Regions from separate parts of the Kitasatospora sp. NBC_01560 genome, predicted to be linked through region 3. Evidence: riboswitches for the same ligand, from Rfam matches in the RefSeq annotation. Region 3 holds a riboswitch; each other region holds the start of a gene.
The links. Region 3 has a riboswitch for thiamine pyrophosphate ahead of thiO (glycine oxidase ThiO). Riboswitches for the same ligand answer to the same signal wherever they lie in the genome.

Region 1: another riboswitch for thiamine pyrophosphate. It lies ahead of thiC (phosphomethylpyrimidine synthase ThiC); the one in region 3 lies ahead of thiO (glycine oxidase ThiO).
Region 2: another riboswitch for thiamine pyrophosphate. It lies ahead of OH807_RS22165 (purine-cytosine permease family protein); the one in region 3 lies ahead of thiO (glycine oxidase ThiO).

Annotation. Positions count from the first base shown of each region.
Region 1 is NZ_CP109364.1:4,824,872-4,827,066, forward strand. It holds gene thiC (phosphomethylpyrimidine synthase ThiC) at 1-1,371, opposite strand, end outside; TPP riboswitch at 1,367-1,501, opposite strand; gene OH807_RS21075 (hypothetical protein) at 1,661-1,867, shown strand; gene OH807_RS21080 (flotillin family protein) at 1,971-2,195, shown strand, end outside.
Region 2 is NZ_CP109364.1:5,071,351-5,073,545, forward strand. It holds gene OH807_RS22165 (purine-cytosine permease family protein) at 1-1,321, opposite strand, end outside; TPP riboswitch at 1,314-1,462, opposite strand; gene OH807_RS22170 (S1C family serine protease) at 1,843-2,195, shown strand, end outside.
Region 3 is NZ_CP109364.1:3,004,668-3,006,862, reverse strand. It holds gene thiS (sulfur carrier protein ThiS) at 1-155, opposite strand, end outside; gene thiO (glycine oxidase ThiO) at 152-1,318, opposite strand; TPP riboswitch at 1,313-1,425, opposite strand; gene OH807_RS12850 (NAD(P)/FAD-dependent oxidoreductase) at 1,544-2,195, shown strand, end outside.

The DNA.
Region 1 (2,195 bases), 1.8 Mb from region 3:
CATCGCGGTGCCCCACCAGGCGATCATCGCGGCGCCGATGCCGGAGGTGATGTGGTCGTAGCCGGGCGCGACGTCGGTGGTGAGCGGGCCGAGCGTGTAGAACGGCGCCTCGTCGCAGATCTCCTTCTGGAGATCCATGTTCTCCCTGATCTTGTTCATCGGGACGTGGCCCGGGCCCTCGATCATCACCTGGACGTCCCGCTCGCGGGCGATCCGGCCCAGCTCGCCGAGGGTCTGCAGCTCGGCGAACTGCGCCTCGTCGTTGGCGTCGGCGACGGAGCCGGGGCGCAGCCCGTCACCGAGCGAGAAGGTGACGTCGTAGCTCGCGAGGATGTCGCAGAGCTCCTCGAAATTCGTGTAGAGGAAGTTCTCCTGGTGGTGCGCCAGGCACCAGGCGGCCATGATCGAGCCGCCGCGCGAGACGATGCCGGTCTTGCGGCGGGCCGTCATCGGCACGTAGCGCAGCAGCACGCCGGCGTGCACCGTCATGTAGTCGACGCCCTGCTCGCACTGCTCGATGACGGTGTCGCGGTAGACGGCCCAGCTGAGCTCCTCGGCCTTGCCGTCGACCTTCTCCAGTGCCTGGTAGAGCGGCACCGTCCCGATCGGCACGGGGGAGTTGCGCAGGATCCACTCGCGGGTGGTGTGGATGTTGCGGCCGGTGGAGAGGTCCATCACGGTGTCGGCGCCCCAGCGGGTGGCCCAGGTCATCTTCTCCACCTCCTCCTCGATCGAGGAGGTGACGGCGGAGTTGCCGATGTTGGCGTTGATCTTCACCAGGAAGTTGGTGCCGATGATCGCCGGCTCCACCTCGGGGTGGTTCACGTTGACCGGGATGACGGCGCGGCCGCGGGCCACCTCGGCGCGGACGTACTCGGGCGCCAGGCCCTCGCGCAGGGCAACGAACTCCATCTCGGGGGTCACCACGCCGCGCTTGGCGTAGGCGAGTTGGCTGACGGCGGCGCCGTCGCGGCCGCGCAGCGGACGACGCGGGCGGCCGGGGAAGACGGCGTCGAGGTTGCGCAGGTTCCCGCCGCGCGGCGAGGTGTGCTTGATGCCGTCGTCCTCGGGGCGGGCCTCGCGGCCGTCGTACTCCTCGGCGTCGCCGCGCTGGCGGATCCAGGAGTCACGCAGCGGCGGCAGCCCGCGCCGGACGTCGGGCTGGTACGCCGGGTCGGTGTACGGGCCGGAGGTGTCGTACAGCGGAACGGTGCGGCCGTTGGTGAGCACGACCTCGCGGTAGGGCACCCGCAGGTCGGGACGGGATCCGTCGCGGTAGGCCTTGCGCCAGGCCGGGGTCGGGTAGCCGGTGCCCGCGCTGCTGACGGCGGCGTTCCGGGCAGACTTCGGCTGTGCATCGAACGTGGTCATCAGACCCTCTACTCCCTACGCCGGCATTACCCGGTCAGGTTCCTGCGGTCGGCGCAGCGTTCGGTTCGTCCGACGACGTCCCGGTCAGCGCCCTCTCAGCCCGGTGCTCCGAGCTCCCGTGTCCGCAGGCGGTGTTGCCTGCGCATGACGTCCAACACCGTAGCGAGCGAATCGCCGCTGGTCCAGAGGGGGTCCACGGGCGGGGATCGCGGCGGCGGGGCCGCCGGGTCGGCTCCGGGCGGGCACACTGGCAGTCGGGCGGGCAGCAGGGCGACGAGGGAGGGCCGCAGTGATCGGGAGTGCCGGGCGGGTCAGCGGGGCGGTCGGGGCGGGGCTGGTCGGCGAGGTGATGGTGCACGTCCCGGAGCGGCAGGGGACGGAGGCGTTCCTCGCCTACCTGGCCGTACCGGGCGAGCGGTTGGCGATCGGGACGCCGGTGGTGGTGATCGAGTACCACCCGCCGCGGACGGTCTACGTGGCGCCGGTGCTGCCGTGACAGGGTTGTGACAGACCGTCACGTCGGTTCCCTTCTCTTCGGGTTGTGCCGGGCGGACAATCCGTAACGGCACATCTCATGTGCCGGAAGGGGGAGTTGAACCATGCTGTTTACCATCGTCGGGGCGGGCCTCGCGGTACTGCTGGTGGGGATCACGCTCTTCAAACTCATGTGGCGGGTGGCCGAGCCCAACGAGGCGCTGATCATCTCGGGCTCCCGGCACCGGACCGAGGGGGTCGGTGACGGGCTGGGGTTCCGGATCGTCACCGGGCGCGGCACCTTCGTCACACCGGGCCTGCAGGGGGTACGCAGGCTCTCGCTGGACCTC
Region 2 (2,195 bases), 2.1 Mb from region 3:
AGACCGCGAAGCCGAGCGCCCACGGCAGCAGCATCAGCCAGCGGGACGGCGCGTCGTCGGCGAGGTTCCACCCGCGCCGGCCGGCGCCGAGGAAGTAGTCCACCGCCAGCACCGCGAACATCGGCACGAACACCGAGCCGATCAGCCCCAGGAAGGCGTAGTAGGAGTCGGTGAACTCGGTGATCTGCAGGGCGAGCACGGTGATCAGCAGGCCCGTCCCGCCGGTCAGCACCCGGCGGTCCACCTTCGGCAGCAGGTTGTGCACCGACATCGCGGTCGAGTACACGTTGGCGAAGGACTGGTCGGTCTCGCGCAGCACCAGGACGAGCAGGAACAGCCAGCCGGCCCAGACGCCCAGGAACGAGTCGAAGATCTTCGTCGCGTCGCCGCCGGACTGCAGCAGCGCGAACAGCCCGAGCACGTAGCACCAGACCTGGGCGAGGGTGTAGCCGGAGAAGCTGCCCCAGAACGCGGCGCGCGGGGTGCGCGAGTGCCGGGTGTAGTCGGCGGCCAGCGGGACGAAGGAGATCGAGACGGCGATCATCGCGTCGGTGGCCTTCAGGAAGCCGTGCCAGTTGCCGGCGCCCGGGTCCGGCACGCCGTTGCGGCCCAGCTGGACGGTGAAGTAGACCATCGCGACCGCCACCGCCGCGGCGACGAAGCGGCGCAGGACCGCGATCGCGCCGAGCGGCCAGATGGTCAGCGCGGTGGTCACCGCGCCCGCCAGCACGACGAACACCCAGCGGTAGCCCTCGGTGTGCACGACGGTCTGCGCGCCCATCGCGATGACCAGCAGCTCGTACACGCCCCAGCCGATGCACTGGACGATGTTCAGCACGGTCGGGACGTACGACAGCCGGGTGCCGAACAGGCCGCGCAGGTTCGCCATCGCCGGCGCACCGGTGCGCGCGCCGATCAGCGCGGCCACACCCAGCATCGCGGTGCCGACCACGGTGCCGGCCACGATCGCGGTGATCGCGGCGGCCAGTGACAGCTCGCTGCCCGGTGCGCCCAGCACGGTGGCGGCGGTGGTGAAGCCGATCAGGCTGACGCCGAGGTTCATCCAGAGCGCGAAGTGGTCGCGGAAGCGCAGCGTGCGCGGCGGTGCGGTGTCCAGCACCAGCGGCGCCTCGACCCGCTCGGCCCGCTCCGGCCGGTCCAGCACGGTGGTCGCGGCCGGCGCGCCGGAGACGGTGGTGGCGGTGCCGGCGGGGGAACCGGAGACGGTGGCCGCCGCGTCGGAGTGAACGGTCGTGGACGACTCGGAGAAATCCTTGGACGACGGCGCGCCCGAAGAAGAGGATGGCGAAGCAGGCGGCATGGCCGATACTCCCTACGCCGGCATTACCCGGACAGGTTCCGGCGGTCTGCGCCCCCTCGACGGTCCGTCCACGGATGCCGTGGCGTACGGTCGACCGGCGCACTCTCAGCCTGGTGGGTCCAAGCTCCCGCGTGTCAGTTTGGAGCGACAGGCTAACCGGCGCCGGGATGAACGCCAAGGCCGGACGCCCGGCGGTCCGCATCGCGGGACGTCGTGCGCGACGTCGTGCGGGACGGGGTCGGGAGGGGCCGGGAGTCGTCCGCGGCGCCGCCGGCGCACCCGGTGCAGGCTGTGCCGGTCGCTGCCGGGACACTCGGGCAGCCGCTTCGGCAGGTGCTCCGGCGGTCACGTCGGCGGCCGTTCCGGGGGCTGTTCCGGTGGCCGTTCCGGGGGGCGCCCGGGCGGGTGCTGTCGGACCGGGCTAAGGATTCTTATGAGTTCTTCAGAAGGCTCCTTACGGCAATCGAATCGAGTGTGCGAAAAACTATGGTTGTTGGTCCTGTCAGCTATGGAGGTCGTCCGTGAGCACCGAGCGCGAGGTTGGGTCCACCGGGCCGCAGGGGGAGCAGCCCTCCGACGGCCCGGGGGTGGTGGGTCCCGCTCCTGACGGCCCGGCGCAGTCCGCGCCCGCACGTCCCACCCCCGCAGAGGTGACCGAGGCCGACTACCCGCTGACCGACGCCGGGGGGCCCGCCCCGGCCGCGGGCGGGTCCAACCCGACCCTGGCGTTCAGCAAGGTGCCCGCGCCCGAGCCGGCCGCCGCCCCGGCGCCCGCGGCCCCCGCCGCAGCGCCCGTCGCGGCCGACAGCGGGTACATCGACGCCCCGCCGCCGGTCCTGCCGCCCGCCCCGCCGGCGCAGGCCGCCCACGGGGC
Region 3 (2,195 bases):
GTGAGCGGCCACGAACCGCGGGGCACCACGGCCTCGTTGAGCGCGGCGGCGACGCCGGTGTTGGCCCGGCTGAGGGTGGCCACCACCTCGGCGAGGGTGGTCGCGGCGGGTACCTGGCGGGGCTCGCCGTTGACGGTGAGGGGGATGTCGCTCATGCGGGGACCTCTGTGGTGAAGCGAGTGGGGGAGAACGGTGCGGCGAGCTCCGGCGTCGTGCCGGAGGCCAGGTACTCGGCGAGCAGGTCGGCGGTCACCGGGGTGAGCAGCACGCCGTTGCGGTAGTGGCCGGTGGCGGCGACCAGGCCGGGCAGGGCGGTCGGGCCGAGCAGCGGCGCGTTGTCCGGGGAGCCGGGGCGCAGCCCGACGGACGTCTCCACCAGCGGCAGCTCGGTGATGCCGGGGACCAGCTCGTGGGCGTCGCGCAGCAGCTCGTACACCCCGCCGGCGGTGACGGTGGTGTCGTAGCCCTGCTCCTCGGAGGTCGCGCCGATCACCAGCTCGCCGTTCTCCCGCGGCACCAGGTACAGGTGCTGTCCGCGGACCACCGCGCGGACGTTGCGGCTGAGGAACGGCCGGTACGCGGGCGGGATCCGCAGCCGCAGGATCTGGCCCTTCACCGGGCGGATCGCCGGCAGCACGCCGGCGGGCAGGCCGGGCAGCCGGTGGCTGTCCGGGCCGGCGGCGAGCACGACCCGGTCGGCGGTGACCGTCTCGCCGGTGCCGAGCCGGGCACCGACCGCCCGGCCGTCCTCGACCAGCAGCTCGGCCGCCGCGCTGGGCCGGACGGCCACGCCCGCGGCCTCGCCGGCCCGCAGCAGCGCCGTGAGCAGCCGGCGGCCGTCCACCTGGTGGTCGTCGGCGACGTGCAGGCCGCCGCGGACGCCCGGGGCGAGCATCGGCTCCAGCCGGCGCGCCTCCCGGCCGGTCAGCCACTGCGAGTCCAGGCCGAGCCGCAGGTGGAAGGCGTGCAGCTCGCGCAGCTCCGCGCGGTCGTCGGCGTCGAGCGCGACGGCCAGCGTGCCGCACTGCCGGTAGCCGGTGTCCTGCCCGCCGCTCGCCTCTTCGAGTTCGGCGGCGAAGGCCGCGTACCGCTGGTTGGAGGCCATCCCGAGGCGCAGCAGCGGCTCCTCGCCGTACTGGAGTTCGGTGACGGGTGCGAGCATGCCGGCCGCGACCCGGGCGGCGCCGCCGCCGGGGGAGGGGTCGGCCACGACGATCCGCAGCCCGCGTTGCGCCGCCCGCCAGGCGACGGCGAGGCCGATGATGCCCCCGCCGATCACCAGCACGTCGGCATGGCTGCCCGGTGCCAAGCGTGTCAAAGTCGCTGCTCTCCCTTCGCCGGTATGACCCGGATCAGGTTCGGACGGTCGCAGGCCGTTCCAGCCCGCCTCTCAGCCCGGTCCGCCGGGCTCCCGTGATGGTGCCCCCACCTTAACTCCGGGCCCTGCCGCCGCCGAAGGCGCGTACGAAGGGTGGACAGCGGGCCCGCCGGCGGCCCGGGCGGTGGCGGACGGCGCCCGCCGGGGCGCCAGTACAGTGACGGCGTGGCAGAGCTGAGCGGGACGGATCAGGTGGTGGTGGTCGGCGCCGGGCTGGCCGGGGCGCAGTGCGCGTCGGGGCTGCGCCGGGGCGGCTGGCGGGGGCGGATCGTGCTGGTCGGCGAGGAGCCGCACGCGCCCTACGACCGGCCGCCGCTCTCCAAGGAGGTGCTGCTCGGCAAGGCCGACGCCACCACCCTCGACATCGACTACCCGCACCTGGGCATCGAGCTGCTCACCGGCCGCCGGGCCACCGGGCTCACCCCGGGAGTGCTGCACACCGACGGCGGCGACCTGCCCTACGGCGCCCTGGTGATCGCCACCGGCGCCGCGCCGCGCGTCCTGCCCGGTGCCGAGCGCGCACACCTGCTGCACACCCTGGACGACGCCCTGGCGCTGCGCGCCCTGCTCCGCCCCGGCCTGCGGCTGGTGCTGGTCGGTGCGGGCTGGATCGGCGCCGAGGTGGCCACGGCGGCCCGCGCGGCCGGCTGCGAGGTGACGGTGGTGGAGGCCGGCCCGGCGCCCGTCCCCGGCGCGCTGCCGGCCGGGATCGGCCGCGCGATGGCCGCCTGGTACGCCGAGGCCGGGGTCGAGCTGCGCTGCGGGGCCGCCGTCGCGGCCGTCGAGCCCGGCGCCGTCCTGCTGGCCGACGGCTCGC